Regions from separate parts of the Bacillus sp. WC2507 genome, predicted to be linked through region 3. Evidence: riboswitches for the same ligand, from Rfam matches in the RefSeq annotation. Region 3 holds a riboswitch; each other region holds the start of a gene.
The links. Region 3 has a riboswitch for magnesium ahead of ACUN28_RS29165 (FtsW/RodA/SpoVE family cell cycle protein). Riboswitches for the same ligand answer to the same signal wherever they lie in the genome.
Positions count from the first base shown of each region.

Region 1 (8,451 bases), on a different contig from region 3:
ATCTAAAAAGCCAATATATCCAGCGAGAATCATATCATTCTCATCTTTTATCACGTACTCTTTATCATGTAATGGTCTATCTTTTTTATAAGCTACAGCAATAACACGCATACCTTCACTATTCAACGTCTCACTTAGTTGTTTTACATTTGAGCGCATATCATCGGTAAGAAAAACAACTTTGCTATCAACTTCAGTGTAGTTACAAATAGATAAAATTTCTTCTACGGCACCTTTACAAACCATTGTATGTTCCCCTGAGCTATCTTTCACGATGACAGACATACGCCGGCGAGCAAAATCAAATGGAATTTCATCTAGTTTTTGAAAAATGGATGGATCAAGCTTCTGGTTTTCTTCTGTATGTTTCATAACAGCTTTATCTATTAAATTTTTCAATCCTGTTTGATAGAAGCTATTTAAATAGGCATAGTGTAATACACGATCACATGTATTACCGTTAGGATCTAAGTGCCGAACAAGTACAACTTCATCTTCTGTTAAAGTTCCCGTTTTATCGGTACAAAGAATGTTCATAGCACCTAAGTTTTGAATAGAATTCAGTTGTTTTACTATTACTTTCTGTTTAGACATGTTAACAGCACCTTTAGCTAAATTAGCAGTTACAATCATTGGTAACATTTCAGGTGTAAGACCAACAGCAATAGCGATAGCGAAGAAGAAAGCCTCTTGCCAATCACCTTTTGTGAATCCGTTAATGAGAAGAACGATAGGTGCCATAATAAGCATGAATGTAATTAAGAGCCAGCTTACTTTGTTTACACCTTTATCAAAGCTTGTTTCTACGCGCTTGCCAATTACCTTATTTGCTAAAGAGCCGAAATACGTATCGGTACTTGTGGAGATGACAACAGCTTTTGCGCTACCACTTACAATATTTGTACCCATAAAACAAAGGTTTTCCATATCGAGTGGATTGTAATTTTTTTTCATGTTTTTCGGTAAAATATGTTTATTCTCTGTATGGTAGCAGTTTTCGTACTTTTCCACAGGAAGTGCTTCCCCAGTTAAAGAAGACTGATTCACAAATAAATCTTTAGCTGATAAAATACGCACATCAGCCGGAACGATATCACCGGCCGAAAGTGAAATAATATCGCCAGGTACAAGTTCTTCAATTGGAATTTCCGTTGGATCATTTTGCTTTAAATTCATTACGTTTTTTGTTTCGTGTACAAATCCATCTATTCTAAAGACGCTTGCCGTTGTTCGAACCATAGCTTTTAACTGATCCGCAGCTTTTTGAGAACGAAACTCTTGTAAAAAGCGGATCGTTGCACTTAGCATTACCATTACAGATACGACAATGGTTCCTTGTATATCATCTGTGAAAAAAGAGAGTGCGCCGAGAGCTAATAAAACAAAAATAAATGGATTTTTAAATGCCAGTAGAAATTGAATGTACCACGGCGATGTTTTATTATGAGCTATTTCATTTGGGCCATATAAAGAAAATCTATGAGACGCTTCTATTTTAGAGAGGCCATTTTGTGTTGTTTCTAAAAGTCGTAACGCATTGTTTACATCTTGTATTGCGACTTCCACCAGTAATCCGTTATTTGTTTTCATATGATTTTGATCGTATGAATGCTTTGTTTCTTGTTTTTGTAAATTTAACATTGGTAGTTCCTCCTTTTTCATGAAGGAGGAAACAATCTGTTACTCAACTATTTAAAATTAGGAGGAACAGCTTCTTTCCTACCTACATGATGAAATATTAACGTAAAACATATTATGGGTATCTGGGCCGAATCATCAATTGCCAACTGTTCCTCACCTCCGTACAATTTAGTAGTTTCTGAATATGCTATGTTTGTTTCATAGTAAGGTGCATATATACGTAAAAAGACCTTTACTCAAAACGAGTAAAGGTCTGAATTCGCAGTTAAAAGAGTCCACAACAAAGACTGTTAGTAAACATAGATAAAAACAGTTTTTGTGTATGACAAAATACATGCACCTCTCCCTCGTTGAGTTTTAGCACTGTATAGCATAGGTACTGAAACCAGCTACGTTAAGAAAGGCCTTCATTCCGACCTTTCCTGTTGACCCATTGGCGTCTCTCGACATTTTTGGGCAGCAGCGTTTCTCTATACAGGAGCCTCACCTAACAGAGACCATATTCAATTACATGTTGAATGTTAGCACTGTAATTTTGTAGTGTCAATACATTTTTTTGAAAACTCAAATAGATTTATGCTGGCTATATAGTAGGAAATAAGAGGAGTTTTTTGAAATAAGGTGGAGAAATAAATAAAAAGCACTGATTACAGTGCTTTTTATTACAGATTATGAGATTGTAGTATTTTCAAAAATAACAATTTCTGAACTATTTGTTGTTGAAACGCGTTGTGCGTAATATGTTAAAGCTGAAGAAATATATGTTGGTAACGAATCATTTGTATGTGTTGTTGTATATTCATGGATTAATTCTTTCAAAGTCGTCCATTCTAATTGTGCTGGGTGATCAGACACGAAAGAACTTACCCAGCGATCAAATGAAGATGAAAAATCAGTTTGTAAACGAAATGCTTCTTTCATAATAAAACGCTCCCTTAAAATGTAGTATAATCATTTTAACATAAAATACGAACGATTACTAAGTTTTTTAAGTATAATGTTCGTGTTATATAGTTGTCTAGATGATTGGTTATGTAAATTCGATTTGCCATTTGAAATAACATTCCGTAAGATGAAAGGTAGATTATATAAAGAGCTGGAGGAAAGAAAGTGGAATTTGTATTTTTAGGAACTGGTGCAGGTGTTCCTTCGAAAGGAAGGAATGTTTCGGCAATTGCTTTGCAATTGTTAGAAGAACGAGGGCAGACTTGGTTATTTGATTGTGGCGAGGCGACGCAACATCAAATATTACATACATCTGTACGCCCACGCCGCATTGAAAAAATATTTATTACGCATTTACATGGTGATCATATTTTTGGGTTGCCTGGTTTATTAGGAAGCCGTTCGTTTCAAGGAGGGACTACACCTTTAACAGTGTATGGACCAAAAGGAATTAAACAATTTATTGAAGTGGCATTGTCAGTAAGTACGACACATGTAAAATACCCACTTGAAATTGTTGAGATAACAGAAGAAGGTACTGTGTTTGAGGATAATGAATTTCGTGTGGAAACGAAAAGATTATCACATGGTATTGAATGTTTTGGGTATCGTATTATAGAGAAAGATATACAAGGTGCTCTTTTAGTCGATAAATTACTGGAGATGGGTGTGAAACCCGGTCCACTTTTTAAACGTTTAAAAGATGGAGAAGTAGTTGAATTAGAAAATGGCACGATACTAAATGGAAAAGATTTTATCGGTCCACCTCAAAAAGGAAGAATTATTACCATTTTAGGTGATACAAGATATTGTGAAGCGAGTAGAGAGCTAGCACAAGACGCTGACGTACTTGTTCATGAAGCAACTTTTGCGGCAGAAGATGAACAACAAGCGTATGATTATTTTCATTCCACATCTAAGCAAGCTGCGAGTATTGCACTTCAGGCAAATGCAAAACGATTAATATTGACTCATATTAGTTCTCGTTATCAAGGGGATACATATAAGGAATTATGGAAAGAGGCAAGAGAGCTATTTTCTAATACAGAAATAGCTACGGATTTAAAATCATTTCCAGTGGAAAGATAATAATGTTGTGAAAAAATGGTGACGAAAGGTTGCCATTTTTTTTATTTCTAAAAAAATTTAAAATAAAACTGTTATCATTTTATGTTTAAATTGGATGAAACAGAAAGTTTTAATGATGTGAAGATATAGGATAAAAATACATAGTACTGATTATTTAGAAAAACTGTTATATAAGTCAGATGACATACGAGTGGTACAAATAGCAAAAATGGATTGTTATTCAGAACTTTTAAAATTCATTAAAAGTAAGCGTTTTATTAAAAACAAGCTATAATGAAGGCAGAATATAATTTATTGTAGGCCGCATGCGTTTTAGCCATTTGTCGTAACAAGTGAAGTTGACTAAATCGTGAGAGAGGAATATGAAAATTATAAATACGAAGGATATTACTATTATTTGTACTAAGTCTTTTTTCACCTTTTAGCTTTAAAGCACCAAAAGGTATGAAAGCAATGGGAGTTTCACTTGTTTATGCTATCCTTGTAAGGGGTTCTGTGTTAAACTTTGGATTGCTACAAGACTTTATTGTGGAGTATCTTATATTATTAGTAAATGAAGGTAATGCTAAGTTTCGTATTTATTATGATAACTGGTATTATTTCAGGATATATTGTTTCACTGTTATTCAAAAGCGATCCAATTTGTATAGCAGAACAAATACGTCGTACAACTGGAAAAGTAACCGATTCGGTAGCTTAATAGAATAGTAAAAAATTTTTTCATAGAGGTTTAGGGGGAGTTATGATGAAGTATCGCTCAGTATTTGATATTATTGGCCCAGTTATGATTGGTCCATCAAGTTCACATACAGCAGGCGCAGCAAGAATGGGGCAAGTTGCTCGCCAGCTGTTTCGTCATGAACCAGAAAGAGTAAGCATTTCATTATATGGATCATTTGCAAAGACGTATCGAGGGCATGGTACGGATGTAGCATTGATCGGTGGAATATTAGGGTTTGAAACAGATGACTTACGTATTCCAGAGGCGCTAGACATAGCAAAAGAGCGCAAAATCGAAGTAGAATTCATTGAAGAAGATGCAAATGCACCTCATCCAAATACAGCGAGAATTCGTTTGTATAAAGGTGAAGAAGAAATTGAAGTTGTTGCTTGCTCAATTGGTGGCGGTAAAATTGAAGTTGTAGAATTAAATGGATTCGATCTTCAATTAACAGGCACGAGTCCAGCACTACTTATTGTAAATAACGATCGCTTCGGTGCTATTGCAGCAGTAGCTTCAATCCTTGCGAAACATGAAATTAACATTAGTACAATGAGTGTTTCTCGTAAAGAAAAAGGAAGAAGAGCGCTTATGGTTATCGAAACAGATGAATTATTAGCAGATGAAGTAATTGAAGAAATAAACGCGCAAGAAAATATTTGTCAAGTAACTATTATGGAATAATTGCAGGGGGGACACACCATGTTTCGGAACGCAGCGGAACTAGTGGCGCAAGCTAAAGAACAAAATGTAAAAATCGCAGAAATTATGATTCAATGTGAAATGAAAACTAGAAGTATTTCACGTGAAGAAGTAATTGCTGGTATGGAAAAGAACTTAGTCGTGATGGAGCAAGCAGTAGAACGTGGTATTCGCGGAGTGAAATCACCAACTGGTTTAACTGGCGGAGATGCTGTAAAAGTTCAGGCGTATATGAAGAGCGGAAAAGGCTTATCTGGAGATACGATTTTGGACGCAGTGAGTAAAGCAGTTGCAACAAATGAAGTAAACGCAGCGATGGGAATCATTTGTGCAACACCAACAGCAGGGTCTGCTGGAACAGTGCCAGGTGTACTTTTTGCACTGCAAGAAAAATTACAGCCGACACGCGAAGAAATGATTGAATTTTTATTTACAGCAGGAGCTTTCGGTATGGTTGTTGCGAATAATGCTTGTATTTCCGGCGCGGCAGGAGGTTGCCAAGCTGAAGTAGGTTCAGCAAGTGGAATGGCAGCAGCAGCTGCAGTTGAAATGGCTGGTGGAACACAAGATCAAGCGGCTACAGCGATGGCGATTTCATTAAAGAACATGCTTGGTTTAGTATGTGATCCTGTTGCAGGACTTGTAGAAGTACCGTGTGTAAAACGTAATGCAGCAGGAGCTGCAAATGCGATGATTTCAGCTGATTTAGCATTAGCTGGTGTAACGAGTACAATTCCATGTGATGAAGTAATTGAGGCAATGTTTAGAATCGGACAAACGATGCCAGTAGCACTTCGTGAAACAGCTGAAGGCGGACTTGCAGCAACACCGACTGGTCGCCGTCTGCAAGAAGAGATTTTTGGGAAGAATAATAAATAAAAAATATATGTTTATAAAAAATGGAGCTCAAGTAAGATTGAGCTCCATTTTTTTTATTTTTCTTTTGCTATTTTTTCTAATGTTTTTCCAAGATCGTGTGATCGTTTCGTTGCTTGTGTAATACAGGAAATTAACGCTTGTTGAAAATTATGCTCCTGTAATACTTCAATACCTGCCTCGGTCGTCCCGCCAGGAGAAGTAATTTCCTTTCGCAGAATAGAAGGGTGTTTTTCACTTGCTTTTAGCATTTCAGCAGCACCAATCATCGTCTGAAGAATAAGTGACTTTGCAACATCTTCTTTTAAACCAATTGTTTTTGCGGCTTCTTCCATCGCTTCCACTACGTAATAAATATAAGCAGGCCCACTTCCAGATAATGCAGTGACAGCATGCATATCTTCTTCCTCTACAACAGAGACGAGACCGATCGTTTCAAATAAAGCGATGGCAGTCTGAATATGATCCGCTGTTGCATGTTTTGAAGGCGAGATAGCGGTAGCTGATTTTAAAATAGCGGCGGATGTATTTGGCATCGCACGAATAATCGGAACATCTTTTTGAAGTAGGTTTCTAATCGAGTGAGTAGAAACACCTGCTAATAACGAAATAATAAGCAGGTTATTATGTATATATTCTTTAAAAGGAGTAAGCGCTTCTGCAACATCCTTTGGTTTCATTGCTAGAAAAAGAATATTTGTATCAGTAAGTAGCTCTTTTTTATTATGCGTACCTTTGACGCCGTATTTTTTATGTAGCTCCTGCAACCTTGTCTCGTTAGAACGATTACTTACGGTAATTTGTTCGCTTTTCACAACATTTGCATGTAACAAGCCACCAATAATAGCTTCAGCAATAGAGCCTGCACCGAGAAAGGAAATATTTTGAATAGACATGATGTTCCTCCTTTAAATTTGGTTAGAAATTCTTATAAATGTACATACATTCGTTTTTTTATAGGAAACACCTCTTTTTATCTGAAAATAATGACAAATATATGGAGAAGTTGTAAACTGAAGAAGTATTCATTTTTGAACCGGAAAGAGACAGGGGGGCTAAGCATGACGGCGATTCACCGAATGGAGATTCCTGTGCCATTTGCAGTTGAAACTGTAAATGTGTTTTTAGTTGAGGGGGAGACATTAACATTAATTGATACAGGGACGAATACAGAAGGGGCAAGAAATGCGTTAGAAAGTCAATTAGGTGCATTAGGATATGCGATAGAAGATATTGAAACAGTAGTCATTACGCATCATCATGCGGATCATTGTGGGCTTTTAAATATATTTTCTGAGAAAACGAACATTATTGGACATCCTTGGAATGAACCTTGGATCACGCAAAATCCAGAATTTTTAAAGCGGTATCATGAGTTTTTTAGAGAGACAGCTTTGCAATTTGGTGTTCCAGCAGCATTTTTGAAAGATGAAGCATTATTGACGACAAGAACACTTAAATATTCTTGTAATAGATCGTTAACACATACTGTGAGAGAGGGAGATTGCATTGATTCTTTACCTGGGTTTACAGTAATTGAAACACCGGGTCATGCCTCCACTCATATTTCATTATATAGAGAATCTGATGGAATATTAATTGGCGGGGATGCTCTCATTAGTCATATTTCTTCAAATCCCATATTAGAACCACCATATGAGGGACAAACAGAAAGGGCACGCCCGTTATTACAATATAATCAAACGTTAAAGCGTTTAAGTGAAATGAATATTTCGCGCATTTTATCAGGACATGGAGAAGATGTTCTAAATGTGAAACAACTTATTGAAACGAGATTACAAAAGCAAGAAACACGTGCGTTTAAAGTGCTTGAGTTATTAAAGGAAAAACCAATGACAGCATTTGAAGTATGTGTAAAACTATTTCCGGTATTATACAAAGAACAATTGCCACTTACTATTTCAGAAACTGTTGGACAATTAGACTTTTTAGCATATAATCAACAAGTGATGATTGATGAATCTTCGCAACAATCGATTTATTATGCAAAGTAGGTGACAGCAATGACGGGACGTTTACAAGATAAAGTAATCGTCATTACAGGTGCTTCTAGTGGAATTGGAGAGCAAGTTGCAATGCAAGTTGCAGAGCAGGGGGCGACTCCAGTATTAATGGCTAGAACAGAAGAGAAATTAAAAACGTTAGTAGACAAAATTAAAGAAACTTATAATACGCCTTGCTATTATTATGTATTAGATGTAAGTGAAGAGACGGAAGTACAATCTGTTTTTTCAAAGGTATTACAAGAAGTGGGACGTATTGATATATTAGTAAACAATGCGGGATTTGGTATTTTTAAAACATTTGAAGATGCGTCAATGGATGAAGTGAAAGATATGTTCCAAGTAAATGTGTTTGGATTAGTAGCTTGTACGAAAGCGGTACTACCCTATATGGTAAAAAGGAACGAAGGACATATTATTAATATTGCTTCACTTGCCGGGAAAATTGCAACT
Region 1 is NZ_JBQXPN010000001.1:1,561,617-1,570,067, forward strand. Features, by position in the region: gene mgtA (magnesium-translocating P-type ATPase) at 1-1,641, opposite strand, end outside; M-box (ykoK) riboswitch at 1,976-2,143, opposite strand; gene ACUN28_RS08420 (DUF3932 family protein) at 2,311-2,562, opposite strand; gene rnz (ribonuclease Z) at 2,752-3,675, shown strand; gene ACUN28_RS08430 (hypothetical protein) at 4,238-4,375, shown strand; gene sdaAB (L-serine ammonia-lyase, iron-sulfur-dependent subunit beta) at 4,421-5,080, shown strand; gene sdaAA (L-serine ammonia-lyase, iron-sulfur-dependent, subunit alpha) at 5,099-5,977, shown strand; gene proI (pyrroline-5-carboxylate reductase ProI) at 6,031-6,870, opposite strand; gene ACUN28_RS08450 (MBL fold metallo-hydrolase) at 7,036-7,989, shown strand; gene ACUN28_RS08455 (SDR family oxidoreductase) at 7,999-8,451, shown strand, end outside.
Region 1: it holds a riboswitch for magnesium, as region 3 does, so the genes downstream of both, mgtA (magnesium-translocating P-type ATPase) here and ACUN28_RS29165 (FtsW/RodA/SpoVE family cell cycle protein) in region 3, are expected to answer to the same signal.

Region 2 (8,451 bases), on a different contig from region 3:
ATTGGAACGATTCCACCAAACAGTTCCAAAACAATACTATTTCAAGTACAAACAAATAATCCACCTACTGAAACCGAAATTGTAAATCAATCATCTGTAAATTATCAATATGTAAGTATTCCTACAGCTCCACCAGTGAATCGCTCTGCAAATTCTAATATCGTTACAACATCACTACAAAATGCAAATATTATTTCTGTTAAACAGGCCGATGTTACTTTCGTATCAATCGGGCAAAATATTACGTACACAAATACACTGCAAAATGTAGGAACCGTGCCAGCTAACAATACCGTGTTTATTGACCACATTCCAGAAGGTACTATATTCATTGAAGATAGCTTATCAATAAATAATGTGATTCAGCCTGGTGTGAATCCTGAAAATGGAGTAACTCTCGGCACGATACAACCAGATGAAACAGTCACTATTTCATTCCAAGTACAACTTACAAATATACCAGAGGGCAATACAGTCATTAACATTTCAGACACTTCATATGAATACCAAATTGACCCTAGTTCTCCTATTATTCAGCGTAGATCGTTATCAAATGCAGTAAACACTGAAGTGCGGACGGCGAATGTTCGTGCAATTAAATCCGCTAACAGATCTATTACACGTATCGGTCAAATCATCACATATACAGTCGCCGTTTCAAACGCTGGTACAGTACCTATTACAAATACTCTCCTAATTGACGCAATTGCTGCTGGCACCACATTCATTTCAAATAGCATCCTTGTAGATGGCATACCAAGACCTAATGAAAATCCAATTACCGGTATCAATCTTGGTATTATCCTTCCAAATAATACGATTATTGTTACGTTCCAAGTAAATGTAGTCTCTATACCACCACAAAATAACATTAATAATATCGCCGTCATTCACTATGAGTATCGACCAGATTCAAGCGCACCACCAATTTCAGAAACGACCTCTTCCAATAGTACAAATATACAATTTATTGATGCTATTCTTATTGCTACAAAATCCGCTAATACTGTATTAGCTAATATTGATGAAACCATTGTATATACAGTATTCATTCAAAATAATGGATCGACTACAACTAACTCCATCTTTTTTACAGATACTATAGCGGATGGAACAGTATTTATTCCAGGAAGTGTAATAGTTAATAATACTGTACTTCCTGCAGCAGATCCGAATATCGGCTTTTCCATTCCTAATGTCGCAGCAGGTCAAATGGCTACAATAACATTCCAAGTTTCCGTTACAAATTTACCTGCTGTAAATCCAACACCTAATACTGCAAACATCGTCTACGACTTTATTTTCAATCCTGACTTTGCACCAATTCAAAAATCCACTACTTCCAATACTACTTTCGTTCAAATTAATGATGCTGATGTCGTTTCACTTAAAACTGTTGATTTGACCTCTGTAACGATTGGTGACATTTTAACTTATACAACAACTTTAACGAATACAGGGAATACGAATGCCACTGCTGTTATATTTACAGACAATATTCCTGATGGAACAACATTTATAGACGGTAGCGTTTTAGTAAATAATATTCCACAGCTTAACGCCAATCCAAGTACCGGTATACTTGTAGGAACGATTGCTCCTAACATTTCTATCCCAGTCAGATTTTCTGTTACCGTCGTAGCTCTTCCAGCTAGCGGCCATGTTCAAAATCAATCAACTTCTCGTTATACGATAAACGGGGAAGAAGAAATATCGACTAGTAACATTACCTTCACTGAAGTTATTTCTGCTAATGTAATTGCGACAAAAACAACACCTATCCAATATGCTGACCTACAAACTATCATCCCTTATACAATTTCCATCATAAATAACGGAAATATACAAGTGGAAAACATTATCGTTACAGATATCATCCCAGCAAATACGAGCTTTATAGAGAATAGCGTTATTGTGAATGGCAACGCTCGTCCAAATGACAACCCACTTAATGGTATACAAATTGATAACATTCCGCCTAATACGACAGCCACTATTCTATTCCAAGTACGGGTTACTTCCATTCCACAAACAAATCCAATCTCTAACACGAGTACAATTCAATATGAATACACAGTACCAGATCAACCACCTATTACCGAAACTATTATTTCATCAGCTGCTGTAACAGAAATTCATCATGCGAATTTGAATAGTAATAAAGCTGTTGACCTTGCATTTGCAACGGTCGGTGATACGTTAACGTATACGATTACACTCAATCAAACTGGTAATGTTGCAGCAAATGATGTAATCATTCAAGATATTATTCCTCAAGGTACTACGTTTATAGAAAATAGCGTCATTGTAAACGGAGAAACTCTTCCGGGAGTGAATCCAGTAAGTGGCATACCAATTGGCACTATAATAGTAGGTGGAAATGCTATCACTTCCTTCCAAGTAACTGTAACTTCTATTCCAACACCAAATGAACTCAACAACGAAGCAATTACTACTTTTAACTATATAGTCAACCCAAATAACTTACCTGTTACAAATACGACTACAACAAATACTGTCACAACAACTGTCCAAAATGATAATGTCGTTGCCACCAAGTCTGTTAATACCACGAATGCATTACCTAGTCAAACTTTAACGTATACAATTACAATTACGAATAGCGGTAATGTAACGATTGAAGATCTTCTTGCCATAGACACTGTACCAGTAGATACAACCTTCGTTACGGGCAGCGTTACGATTAACGGAATTAATCAGCCTAACGCAAATCCTGAAAATGGTATTACGTTAGGAAACCTTGCTCCTAATGAATCTGATATTATTACTTTCCAAGTAACAATATCTCCTTCAACTCTTCAATCTGCAATCAATAACGATGCTTCTGTTTCCTACACTGTTACCATTGATCCGAATGAACCGCCTATTGCAATTACAAAGCAAACAAATACCGTTACAACAACAGTAGTTGATCCGATGGTTCGCATTGAAAAGACAGCTGATAAATCTATCGTAACAACAGGAGAGACCATAACTTTCACATTGGAAGTAATAAATCATTCACCAATTCCTACAATCAGTACTTCTGTCCTAGATATCATTCCAGCTGGTACAACATTTATAGAAAACAGCGTAACAATTAACGGTACTCCTGTTCCAAATGTTCGTCCAGACACTGGTATGAATATCGGCGCTTTACCTGCAGATGGAGTAGCAACGATAACATTTGAAGTTCTAGTCACTTCTATTCCTTCAAACAATACAATTGTCAATTCCGCAACAGTTACAGCAGCTTTCCAATTGACACCACAAGAACCGATTATTACTTTCATTGTTAATTCAAACATTGTACGCATACCAGTTCAATTTATAACTGCAACAGTAGTAAAAAACGCTTCCGTCAGCTCAGCTTATTTAAACCAATATTTTGATTATACGGTGCGTATTACGAATACTTCTGATATTTCACTTTCAAACGTTTCTTTACAAGATACCATTCCAGCAGGTTTACAATTTATGAACGGTACTGTCTTTATTAACGGTGAACGTTCTCCACTAGCGAATCCAAATATCGGTTTCCTAGTCGCTACTACTTTGGAACCAAACGAAACAATCAGCGTGTTATTCACAGTGCAAGTGATAAGTCCACCTGTTAATAATGAATTTAAAAATACGGCCAATATTTCGTTACAACTTCAAGTCTCGCCTACCGATCCACCAATTACAGTAACCGTTACAAGCAACGAAAACATTGTCGCCTTTATTTCAGACAATCCAGATGAAACACTTCCAAATTTAAATTGCTTCTTTGACGGGGAACGTTTTATACGCGTTACTCCTCGAAATATACGAAATTACTTTTGGGCTTGGATTTGGTGGAGGTAATAAAAAAGAAAAAGCTTGTAGTTTGGATAGTATCCAAACTACAAGCTTTTTTCATAAGCAAAATTATCAATTGCTAGCAGCACTGTATGCTACATGTCGTTTCTCAATTCTCTCTTCAATTTCTTTCATATTTTCTTTATTATTTAATAGTGATTGTTTATTTTCAATTAATAATTGTTTAAAAGATTTTCTCACTTTTTTTCTCATTTTCATTGTCCTCCTTGGGGGATGGTTTATATAAAAGATAAGGAATTATCTGTGTGCCCTTATAATAATTGATTGTTGTGAATTCCATTTGAACTTCATATGAAAATTCTGTTTATTTTCTGACAACTTTGTGAACACACAAAAAGAGATTCTCCTAAAACCATTTTGAAATTGCTTCATTTAATTATACAAATTACCATTTCCATCATCTTATATCGATTTATCTTTTCGAAATATTTAAAGTTTCATTACACATATTCCCACTTACTAAGAAACTGTTTTCCAAAACAAAAAGAAGGTGTCACCAAGTCAAAGTTCGACTTATGCAACATCCCTCTTACAAAACTATTTATAGCATATTGATTAATATTTCAGGTCTTCCCCAATTCATTTCTTCACAAACGAATCTAAGTTTTTCTTCATCCATTGTGTGCAATCCTTCTTCTAGTGAGCATGAAATTGGAACTTCACAGTGAATTTGTGCCAATTGTAATGAAATATCTAAGTTCTCTAAATCACTTTCAATCTTTGTACGCTGCGCTTTCGTTAATGATGATACATTTTCTAGTACAGCTGATACTGTTCCATGCTCTTGAATAAGCTTATACGCTGTCTTTTCACCAATACCTTTTACCCCTGGATAGTTATCACTCGTATCTCCCATGAACGCTTTCGCATGCACGATTTGCCACGGCTCTACGCCTTTTTCTTCCATAATTTTTTCTGGTGTGTAATATTCGTAATTTCCAATTCCTTTGCGCAAGAGCATAACTGTAACGTTCTTATCAACAAGCTGAAGTAAATCCGTGTCACCTGTTAAAATATAAACTTCCGCTTCATTGCAGTATTGTTTTGCAAGCGTACCGATACAATCATCCGCTTCATACCCTTTCATACCGATAACTGGAATGGACAATTTCGCAGTCATTTCTTGTACTAAATCAAATTGCGGAATTAATTCTTCAGGCGGCGCTGCACGATTCGCTTTATAATTTGAGAACGATTCTGTTCTAAATGTCGTACTTCCCATATCCCAGCATGTTACGATGTGTGTTGGTTCAATTGCTTGCATAGCTGTTAATAAATGTTTCATATAACCATGAATCCCGTTTGTAGGGGTACCATCTTGTCGTTTCATAAATTGTCCGTAGACACTTGTTGCGTAAAAAGCACGAAATAATAGTGCCATACCATCAACTAATAATACTTTTTTCATAATTCCTCTCCTACCCAAAAAATAATAACCCCACGTCATCACGTAAGGTTATATAAATAGATTACCATTCTACGTTTTTTCAACTTTGTCTATTATACATTGTTTTTGTATATTTAGCATCATTTACACATTAGGACGTTCTACTACAACAAGTATGAAGAATTCCTGAATACGTATTTTTCCCAGTCGAAACAACTACAGCCTTTGCATTTCCGCCAACAATATACGTCCCTTTGAAACATACATTTTCAAGTTCAAGTGGATTATAGTCTTTCATTCGTTTTAAAGGAATAAATCGTTTACGCTCAAGGTGATAGCAACTTTCAAATTTCTCAATACTTACATCTTTTCCTGTTAGCACAGATTCATTTACTAATAAATCATTCGCGTAAATGATACGTACATCTGCTGGTACTGTATCGCCTTCTGAAAGAAAAATCATATCACCAGGAACAAGTTCTTGTACTGGTAAATCCATCATTTTTAATTCACCGTTTAAACCTGTTACACTTGAACACGCTACTCGAGACACAGTAATTTTCTCACATTGTAATCTATCACGCACATGTTGTTTTGAAAAACCTGGGATCATTCCACTTAGCTTCATCATTACTTCTGCAATACGCGCTCTTTTTGAAGTTAATTCATTTCGGCCGTATACTTGAATGCGTTTTTGTGCCTCTTTCATAGATAATCCGTCTCTTGTTGTTTTAAAATACGCAAATACAGATTTTACATCTCTCGTTGCGATTTCAATTAATAAATCTTTATTTTTTTGAAGCATTGTTTGTTCTTTCATTGATTTTTTACTTAATTTATATGACGTGTTACCCACAGTTTTGTTTGCATATAACATATTATCGTCTCCTCCTGTACAACATAGGAAGAAACGCTTTGTTTCTCAATTTTTCCACTTTACCGCGAAAGTGTCTAGCGCTTAAACGTGCATATAAACGCTACATTACGATAAATATAGAGGGAGGAACAAGTCGTTTCCTGCCTACATCATATATTTTTGATTTGAAGTATATGGGTAACGGAACCGAGTCAGAATTTGACATGCTCCTCACCTCCTCGTTTAATTTTATAGTTTATACTATGAAACTACTCATAGCTTGGTAACAAAAAGACCCTTACTCCGAAAAGAGTAAAGGTCATGACATACACAAATAAACGATTCCTAATACAATTAGAAATCTACGGACCTCTCCCTCGCCGAGTTTTAGCACTGTATAGCATAGGTACATTACCAGCTACGTTAAGAAAAACCTTAATTCGATCATTCCTGTTGACCCATTGGCGTCTCTCGACATTTTTGGGCAGTAGCATTTCTCTATACAGGAGCCTCACCTAACAGAGACTTATTTTTATTATATAGAAAATGTTACTCTTATTTAAAATAGATGTCAACAGTAGCCTACAATTTTTTCGAAAGGTATGGCAAACTAACGTAAAGTTTTTAATAAGTTATACAACCTGCAATTACAATCCCAATGGAAAGCGATAAAAACATAAGGAAAAGACCGACTGCTTGATTATCTTCTTCGAGACTTTTATTTATATTAAAGCGTGGTGTAAGCCACTCAGCTAGATAAAAGACGATAATTTGAGCCAAAATCCCAACTGCTCCCCACGAAACCATATCAAGAAGTGAAATGGAATTAGCTGCTGTCGAATATAAAACAATAGCTAATCCAAGTAATCGTCCTCCAAGCACATAGCTTACCGCCTTATTTCCTTGGGCCATTAACTTAAATTCTTTTACTTTCGTTGTCACTTCCATCAGGAAAAGACCAATACATAAAAGTCCCAATGTTACTGCTAAATATAATAAAAAATTAATCATATACTTTCCTCCTTTTTTATACCTACCGGTAAATAGTACGATTCATTCCCCGTAATTTTTCCCCCGCGCGAATACCGATACTACTCGCTTTTCCAGCAATTAAAAACGAACCAAACACATACGACAGTTTCTCCATCCCTTTCTCTGTTTCCAAAGATATGACTGGAAGTTCTGTATACTTTTGAAATATCGGTAGTGACGCTTTATACGTTTGGTGTGCATTTTGAAGCATAATATTTTCGTCCTTATCGCGAACGGTAATTGTATCTCCTTCTCTCCCAAATGAAGGTTTTTGAACGAAAAAATCTTTTCCTAAAAATAAATCTGGTTCTAGATATGTAGGTAACATATATTCTTTAATCCACTGTTGTTCCTCATTTGTATAAAAGGCCTCTTCTTCTGCTAACCCCCAAATAAGACACTGGATTGATTTTGGCTGAAGTAAAAATGCTGACAATGGATTTATTATAAAAAGTTTTCCGGCTTTTACAAGTTGCAACAGTTCCACACCTACCAAGTCTCCTGTTTCAGGATCTTGATCCTCAATTAAATCTTCTATCGGATATGTTTGGCGATATAAAACATCAATCTGTACTCCATTCCTATCCACTAAAGCATCTTTTGTAATTCTAAGTTCTGACATTGGCACTACTTTATTTTCAACATGACATAGCTGACTCAAATACATGGTCGTATTCCAATCCTCAATATGTTCATGATGTGCTGTAAAAACAACATTTGGGTTGTCTATTCCCTTGGTCGCTTCCATTATGGCTTTTGTAATACCAGAAGATAGTAATCGCTCTTGATCCGAGTTTGGATCATCATAGCCTAGTTTCTCGCAAACTTTTCCATTCATTTGAAAACATTCCATAATAAAAGTTGGTGTATCACTATTAAACTCGAGCATTTTAATTTGGTTATCACCTGTTAAAACGAAATCAAACCGCGAAATAACAGATTCAGGATATAACCCTTTCATTCTAATGAACTATAAGCTCGCAGGAGGAAACCCAAGTTCAAGAAGCTGTTCGTTACTTAAATTACGCAAAAGTCTAGCAGTCTTGAAAAATATTTTCCCCATTCGTTCAGTTGCTAATTGTAATTGTTTCATAGTCTGATTTGTTATAGAGAAAATATGAAACAAACTATACTCAGATTCATATAGATCCGACCAAAAATTCGGATATTTCGAATAAAACTCTTTTCGATCCCTTATGTACTGCGACATATTTTAGCCCCCAAATCCTCCCTTTGAACCGCTTCCAATTCCACCTTTAAATTCCGCAGACGATTGATACGATTTAAACGCCGATGAATTTTTAAAAGTGGATTT
Region 2 is NZ_JBQXPN010000001.1:4,080,235-4,088,685, forward strand. Features, by position in the region: gene ACUN28_RS21460 (DUF7507 domain-containing protein) at 1-3,846, shown strand, start outside; gene ACUN28_RS21465 (FbpB family small basic protein) at 3,913-4,053, opposite strand; gene ACUN28_RS21470 (5'-3' exonuclease) at 4,403-5,269, opposite strand; gene ACUN28_RS21475 (P-type ATPase) at 5,400-6,125, opposite strand; M-box (ykoK) riboswitch at 6,469-6,634, opposite strand; gene ACUN28_RS21480 (DUF350 domain-containing protein) at 6,729-7,115, opposite strand; partial or broken gene ACUN28_RS21485 (glutathionylspermidine synthase family protein) at 7,112-8,346, opposite strand; gene ACUN28_RS21490 (hypothetical protein) at 8,350-8,451, opposite strand, start outside.
Region 2: it holds a riboswitch for magnesium, as region 3 does, so the genes downstream of both, ACUN28_RS21475 (P-type ATPase) here and ACUN28_RS29165 (FtsW/RodA/SpoVE family cell cycle protein) in region 3, are expected to answer to the same signal.

Region 3 (8,451 bases):
GTGGAGATAAATCCGACATTACTGGTTATGCAGTAGAATTAGCGGCTAAGGGGTATACAGTAATCAATATAAATTATGCTCTGGCTCCTAAAAGGAAGTATCCTACACCAGTACTTCAACTTGGTGAAGCTTACGAATATATAAAAGAAAATACGAAAAAATATCATTTGAAATTAGATCGCGTATATTTTGCAGGAGATTCTGCTGGAGCACAAATATCTGGACAATTCGTTAATATTCAAACCTCTCCTAGGTATGCAAATTTAACTAAAATTGATCCTATTGTTGAACCTTCAACAATTAAAGGTATATTACTATTTTGTGGTCCGTATGATATGCCTGCATTAGCTAAAATGGAAACAACTAAAGAAGTGCAAGACTTTATGCGTACCACTGGCTGGGCTTATTTTTGGAAAAAGGATTTTGAAAGCTTACCTGAAATAGAAATTGCTTCAATCTTTAAACATATAACAAAAGATTATCCACCAACGTTTATTACAGATGGAAATAAAGCATCATTTGAAGAACAAGGCAAAGCAATGGCTTCGGCATTAGAAAGTAAGGGGGTACCTGTAGAAAAACTCTTTTTTGATAAAAATATTTCTGGAGATTTAGCGCATGAATTTCAATTTAAAATGAATACACCTGCAGGTCAAGAAGCTTTTAACAAAGCTCTTGAGTTTTTAAATACATACAAATAATATTTCTAACGTTGGTTAACAAATAAATAAGTTAAGCCTTTCTTAAAAAAATAAAGTGGATTTGTATGTCTATTTCTGTATTTGATGAATTACAATTAATTGCACAATGGATTTATAATTTTTCATCCTAAAATACCTTACTAAATCTAGCTGAAAATGTTGTTTTTTTCAATGAAGAAGTAAATTTGGAGCGAAAGACTTATTGGTTATATTATGTTTTTGTTAATTTCAAACATATCTCATAAACGCCGTTATTTAATCGATTAGTATTTATGTCTGTGTTCGACTAGCCAAACGAGTTAAATAATTCATCTGTTAGAGCTATCCTTAAAGAGGGATAGCTCTTTTCTAGTATATATTTCATTCTACTAACAGAACCTAACTACAACCTATTAAAAGGAATGTTAAGTGAGTGGAATTGTTAAAGTTGGAATTAGACCTCTGAAATCGATGGGACAAACAGTTGGACTTGTAATTAGAGAAGTGGCGGTGAATATAGGGATTGTAGATTCGCTCTTAGTATTATTGTTTTAGTTATTTCGATTAGTTTTAGACTGTATGGAATCATTTTAAATCTTATTACACTTACGACTCAAATAATAAATTTAAAAGCGTTGGTGTTCCTTATACAACTCCTATTACTCCTGCATTTTTTAAGATTGAAAAGAAAAATTTATTCGTCTATCAAAAACGATATTGACAGATGAATCAGATTAATTGTGAATGAAAGATTTTATAATAAATCTAGAGAAGCAAAAATAATTGAAATCATTTGAGCATAAAGATGAAAAACTTAGACATTGGCGACTTGGTTTTGTGGCATCTTCAACTAATATTGATATAGGTGCATTGTCTATGTCTCGAGATAATGCAATACAAGTTTTATTTTCAGACGGTGGGATTATTTTGATTGCATTGATATGAACTTTGTTGTGTTAACGCCTTTACTAGTTTTGATTGTATATAAGCTAAAATAAAGGAATGGTGGAAATGAAATGTCTTCTTAAAATTATAACAATTGCGCTTATAGTTGGGGCTATCAGCGGTTGCTCTGAGTTAGCAGAGATAGAAGAAAGAGGATTTGTAGTAGGCGCGGCTTACGATATTGTTAAGGAAAAGAAATCAAATCCAATTATGAAAGGGACATATCAGATGGTACTTCCCAGTAAGTTAACGCAGCAAGGTGGAAAAGGGGCAGGAAATAATTATATTAATGTGAGTGCAAAAGCAGATAGTGTATTTGAACAAATACGAACTATCACTAAAAAAATTAGTCGTGAATTATTTTTTCCGCATATACAAGTAATCATTTTTTCTGAAAAATTACTCGCGAATCCTAATGTTTTACAAAATGCGCTAGATGTGTATATTCGTGATCATGAAATGAGAAGAAACATCCGTCTATTTGTTTCTGAAAAAAATGCAGAAGCTATCTTGAAGCAAAGTGCAAAACCAGAAAATTTACCGGCACAGTATATTGATATGCTAGCTGAACACCTTCCGAAAAATGCTCAAATGGTTGAGGCAGCAAGAATTGGTGACGTGCAAGAAAAGATAATTTCAAAACGAAGTTTTGTACTGCCTGTCTTAAGGCCAACAAAACAAGGGATAGAAATGAATGGGGCTGCGTTGTTTCGTGGGAAGGATAACAAGTGTGTTGGAATGTTAAACGGAGAACAGACAGTGGGAATGAACTTTGTAATTGGTGAAAAATTAGGAGGTTATTTTACCATACGTAAAAAGAATCAGCTTATTACATATGAAATTCATAAGCTACACCGAAAAATAAAGGTATTTACTGAAAATACTAAAAAACCGAAGTTTGATATTCATCTATTTCTCGAAGGTACTTTGGCGGAGTTGCATTTTAGTGATCATAAAAAATTTATGAATGAAAAACGCTTAACGAAGGATATTTCAAAAGAGATGGAGCAAAAGATTCAAAAATCAATAAAGCTTGTTCAAAAAAAATATAAGGTTGATGTATTAGCGTTAGGAGAAGTATATAAGCGGAATAATTATAAAGAATGGAAGAAAATAAGTAAGAATTGGGATCAAGGTGAAAATTATTTTAGTAATGCTGAAATTAATGTTCATGTTCATCCAGTAATTGAACATTCAGGCTCAGCTTTACCGAAGAGAGTAAAATAAGGTGACTTGAATAGCTAGCCAAAGCTCACTGTTATAATCAGGGATGTTCCTCTAGATGTAATTATTAATCAACTATCGTACTATAAATAGTATAGGTGGAGTTTGTTTTGGCTTATGTACATATGGATATAGCAAGTATAAAAGTGAAAAATTTGAAGAAGATGAGCTATAATGATTAACTCAAAATACCTTTCATTAGTTATTAATGAAAGGTATTTTGAATTATCTTTATTGATGTAGCGATAGACCCGATTGCATTTTTTCTTTAATAATCAGTACATGCTATATAAGAATTAGGTTAATTTTCTGGAAACTAAGTGTATTTTTATCGTTGTGGGGTGACACCAATACAATAGATTGATAGGTATGGGGCAGTATCCATATCTATAAACTTCGCTACACCTATATTCACTACTGGGTTACGTAACTTTAATCAAGTGAAAAACAAGACTCATTTTGTAAAAACTGAAACCAACGTTTTCTAAATTGAACTTGAGCCATATCTGCATGAACATGGGCTTCCATTTTTAAAGCTTCTGGTATAGGCCTAGGATGTTGATTTTCTACAATAATTTGATCCTCTTTTAGTACTTTTAAACTAAATTTAGCTAAGATTTGATCTAGAAAAGGGAAGTGCTTTAAAAATGTCCTTCCGGTATATCCCATAATTAATGTCTCTTCTTCATCAATTGGTGTAAACGTAATGTACTGAATAAATGACTCATTCTCCTGCTTTCCACTGTGAAGCATCCATTGATGTGGGAATTTGTATTCAAGGTAAGCATCACCATTTGAGAATATAAACTGATCCAGTGTGCCCTCAAGCTTATAATTGGTTGATTCAGCTTTTGTTTTTCTACCAATCGTTTTTTTATGTACATAAGCAAGGTGAGCAATATCCAGCACAGATTCGATTGATCGAGTAAGGTGTGCATTCCATGTGGCGTGGAAGGAAGAGAGTTTAAAAGGAGTGTTCTCCATTACATGAAAAGTTTGCCATTCAGGTGGAGCTTCCTCACTATCAGGGTATATCCAAATCAATCCAATCTTTTCTTTTACAGGGTATGAGAAGGTATGAGCAAATTTCGGGATAGGTTTATTGGGTTGGGATGGAATTCTTACACAAGTACCACAACTATTGAACTCCCAACCATGGTAGGGACAGACTAGTTTGCCATTTACTACTTGTCCTAGTGACAAGTCAGCGCCACGATGGGGGCAGTAAGGTGATAAAGCCTGAACTTCTCCTTTTTCATCCCGATATAATACAAAATCTTTGCCAGCAACTCTTTTTTTTACTGGCATCTTTTTTATATCTTTTGAATAACTCACAGCATACCAATTACGTGGGAATACTCTATTTATATTTAGAGTCATTTATTTTCTCCTTCTTTTTTATTCACGTAGTAGATTTTAATGATGTCTACTACATATTGTCTATTTTATGCTATAAAATATTTTAAATGTTCGTTTAAAACTAATAAATTTACAGTTTGATCTAATCATTATGAAAACGTGTATAATCTCTCTAAATGTAACAAAGATGACTATAGTACAATAGATTTTAAAAAGGAGAAAGTAAATAAACCCAGATTCACGGATAAATAGGATCAAAAAGAGAGGGAATTATTTTTATGGAACGATATAGCATTTCAGATACGGTGACACATGTATAACCATTGTTTTTAAGGTGGATCAGGATGCTTTCTAATGCTTCAACTGTCTGAGATGTCTCAGAAAATTCGCTACCATTCCAATCATGAAGTAGAATGATATTTCCAGGCTGTACACCTTTTATGATATACTTTGAAATTTTGCTAGCTGCTGGACTCCTCCAATCTTGGGGATCCTGATGCCACGACCATAAGATCACAAGTTTTCCGTTTTGTATGGCTGTATTAATAATTAAATCATTATGTAGCCCTCCAACTGGACGATACAGAGTTGGTTTATAACCAGTAATTTTCTTGATAACTTCATCCGTTTGATTTAATTCTGATGTTAATTTAGTTGCAGTAATGTTTTTATTATAAATGTGATTATAAGTATGATTAGCAATTTCGTGTCCTTCTTTTACCTCCCTTATTAAAATAGCGGGAAACCTTTTAACTTTATTACCTGCTACGAAAAAGGTTGCTTTTGCATTGTATTTAGCTAATATATCAAGTATTTGAGGGGTGAAAATAGGATGAGGACCGTCATCAAATGTTAGTGCAACGATTTTCTCCTTTGTATTTACCTCCCAAATTACCTTCCCTGTTTTTTCATATTCCTTACGACTATCTGTAAAAGCATATATGGATATTGGTTTTGAACAAAGAGAAATTATAAAAAAAATGAGGAATATCGAATTTTTTTTCACAACTAATACACTCCTATGAGATACAAGTAAGTTTAGTTTATGGAGTTATTACTAAATTATTTAATAAAAAATTTTTAAATGGTAGCCTAATGGACATGTGATGAGATCCCTTTTAGAATTAAGTAGCTTTATGTTGAATTGGGTTAATTGACTTTTCTCTGAAAGTAGTCCATGATAAAATGGTTCATTTATGAACAGTTCCATGATGAACTATATAGAGATAGAGGAGTTACTACAATGATACAAAAAAATCAAAGTCTTAAAATAGAGGCAGAAGTTGTACAGTCATTTGTAGCAATAAATAAAGAAATTATAAAATTTACAAATCGAAATGCCTCTAGTTTAGGATTAACAGTACAACAAATGGGAATCTTAAACACAATTTATGGAATCCCTAATATCACCCTTAAAAGTATTTCTGAACGGCTTTCAGTTCCTAAGAGTACAGTGAGTGTAAATGTGGATGTATTAGTCGATCTAGGATTACTCGAGCGAAATCCCTCATCTGAAGATCGTAGGGAGATAAAATTGAAAGTAACAATGAAGGGGCAAGAAATATCACAAAAATCTATTGAAAATTCTACTTCCTATAAAGCAATGTCATTAGCATTAGAACAACTAGAGGAAACAGAAATTCAAACATTATTGCATATTCATAAAAACATATTAAATTCTTTACAACAGAAGTGAACTGCGAACGATCAGTCATTCAAGAATCCCATCCGTTACACCGTAAGGTGTAGGATTTGCGGCTTTAGCCGTGGGAGTGACAAGTTCTTGAAATTTTAAAAAAGCGTATACTTTTAGCGAGATAATATGCGGCTTTTTTCTAAAATGAATTTTCTTATCGTATTTTTCCGAAATGCTGGGGGCAATCCATTGTTATAAGGCTAAGATTTTAAAGAACTCTCTAAAAAGAAATCTTATTTTTTTATATGCCGTGGGGAAGAATGTGTTTCTTGATTTAATAGTGATGGGGTGTATGGTAAGACTTCAGTTGCACTTACTTAAAGTGGAGCGTCAGAAAAAATACGGATTTAAATAGTTAAGGAAATGTAAATATAAAAAGCCTAATTTCTCGGTGTATAAGTGAGAAATTAGGCTTTAATTATTTCTTTAAAGCACCCTTTCACGGAATAACTGAAATGCTAATTTGATTTGATGAAGAAATACAACCGCATATGCCTCCTCATGCTTTAGAATACTTAGCCAAATAAAAAGGGAAGATTAACTTAAAATTGTTCGCTTACTTCATATATTAAATATATCAAAAAGGAGAATATCTTATTTTATTGAAAATTGAGACATTAAGCAATATTCCTATTGCTATTAAATTGACCATTAAAGAACTTCCACCAAAACTTACAAATGGAAATGGGGTACCTGTAAGAGGAAATAGTCCTGTAATACCACCTAAATTTACAACTGATTGCATACCGATCATACATCCTATACCAATTGCTATAAAACTGCCGAATGGATCTACACATAATTGTCCAATTTTTAAGGAGCGAAGTACTATAGTCAAAACTCCAGTTAAGATAATAAATACACCAATAAATCCTAGTTCTTCAGAAACTATTGCCATTATAAAATCAGTGTGTGGTTCTGGCAGATAACCTGTTTTTTGTATACTATTTCCAAACCCACGACCAGTGATTCCTCCAGAGCCAATGGCAATAAAAGAATTTACAAGCTGGTATCCATTTCCTTGTGCATCAACAAAGGGATTGAAAATCGTAGTAATACGTGTCTTTTGAACTTCTGATAAACTATATTGAATCAAATAATATAAAATAGGTAACCATAAAATAGAACCGATGGTAGTTCTTTTGATTAGTAGATTTATATTTATTCCTGAACAAAGAAATATGCTAAAACCTATACCTAATATTAAAAGTGCAGATCCTAAATTTGGTTGTTTAAAGATAAGAAAAAAAATTGTAGCTAAAAAAAATAAAAGTTTTCCGATAGCACTCCAATTATTTTTAGCTTGTTCTTGTCGTAATGCAAAAAAACGAGCTGTTACAAGTATTGTTCCTAATTTAAGAAATTCAGCTGGCTGTATTCCAAAGATCCATGATTGAGCATTATTTACTATTTTTCCTTTCCATAAAACCATAATTAATAAAAAAATTCCCCCAACCATAATACAGATTGAAACTATTCGTTTTTTCCATATTTCATATGGGAGTATAGCACAAACTATTAATCCTATTGTTCCTAAAAGTAGCTTTGTTAATTGAGAATCAACAAAGTGTCTACTGTTATAACCGTAATGCTGGACAGCGACAATGGAGCTCGCACTATACATCATGATAATCCCTAAAGTACATGTTATGAATAGAGGAAGGAGCAATAAATAATCGAGTTTTAATATTTTTTTCATTTTAATATCCTCCTGATTTAAAACAAAACATAATATTACATTTGCTAATGAATAGAATCTTGTTCTCGTCAATTACTAAATATGACTTTTGTTTAGGATGATTCTATTGCTTACTCCCTGTTTTTTTACGCAAAAATCCCCCTAGTATGTAACTAGAGGGATTTAAAATGGCATGACTAAATAAGGCTTTTCTCCCCCTAGTAGAGCTTTGGCACTATACAACGTAAAGTAATGAAAATTCATTACTTAGCTATCTTAAGAAGAGCCTTAATCCGACAATTCCTGTTCTACCCATTGGCGTCTTTCGACATTTTTGGGCAATAGCCTGTGTTTGTATAGGAGCCTCACCTAACAGGTTTAGCAATATAAATTTTATGTATTTGTTTCGTGTTGCAAGCATAAATATATTTTTTTTGCTTGTCAAGTAACCGTATTGCTAATTTTATATGTTTTATTGCTTTATAGCGCTTTGAGAAATGATGTGAGAAAATGTATGTAATCATTGCGTATAAATACATATATTCCACTTGTAGTGTATCGTTTGATTAAGTAGTTTAATCATATAAATTTGATAAACAGTAAAGAAGATTTTAATCATAAAAGAAGATTTTTGGAAAAATGTTCTTTTGAAGTAAAGAATAACTAATCATTCATTTTCTGTTATAAAGGTGAAAATTAATTATAAACAATAAGTTTCATATATTTTATAACGTTTCTTCAAATAAAATCTATTTGAATTCTATGTTTTTTAAGTGGAGTTTTAAATTTGTAGTAAAATATAATTTCATTTTCTATAAAAGATTTTTTTATGAATGGAATTTAAAGTCAGTTGACAAATATTAAATTCT
Region 3 is NZ_JBQXPN010000003.1:255,722-264,172, forward strand. Features, by position in the region: gene ACUN28_RS29130 (alpha/beta hydrolase) at 1-701, shown strand, start outside; gene ACUN28_RS29135 (hypothetical protein) at 1,110-1,235, shown strand; gene ACUN28_RS29140 (hypothetical protein) at 1,464-1,625, shown strand; gene ACUN28_RS29145 (Ger(x)C family spore germination protein) at 1,692-2,852, shown strand; gene ACUN28_RS29150 (aromatic ring-hydroxylating oxygenase subunit alpha) at 3,282-4,229, opposite strand; gene ACUN28_RS29155 (polysaccharide deacetylase family protein) at 4,447-5,214, opposite strand; gene ACUN28_RS29160 (MarR family winged helix-turn-helix transcriptional regulator) at 5,452-5,904, shown strand; gene ACUN28_RS29165 (FtsW/RodA/SpoVE family cell cycle protein) at 6,482-7,603, opposite strand; M-box (ykoK) riboswitch at 7,790-7,966, opposite strand.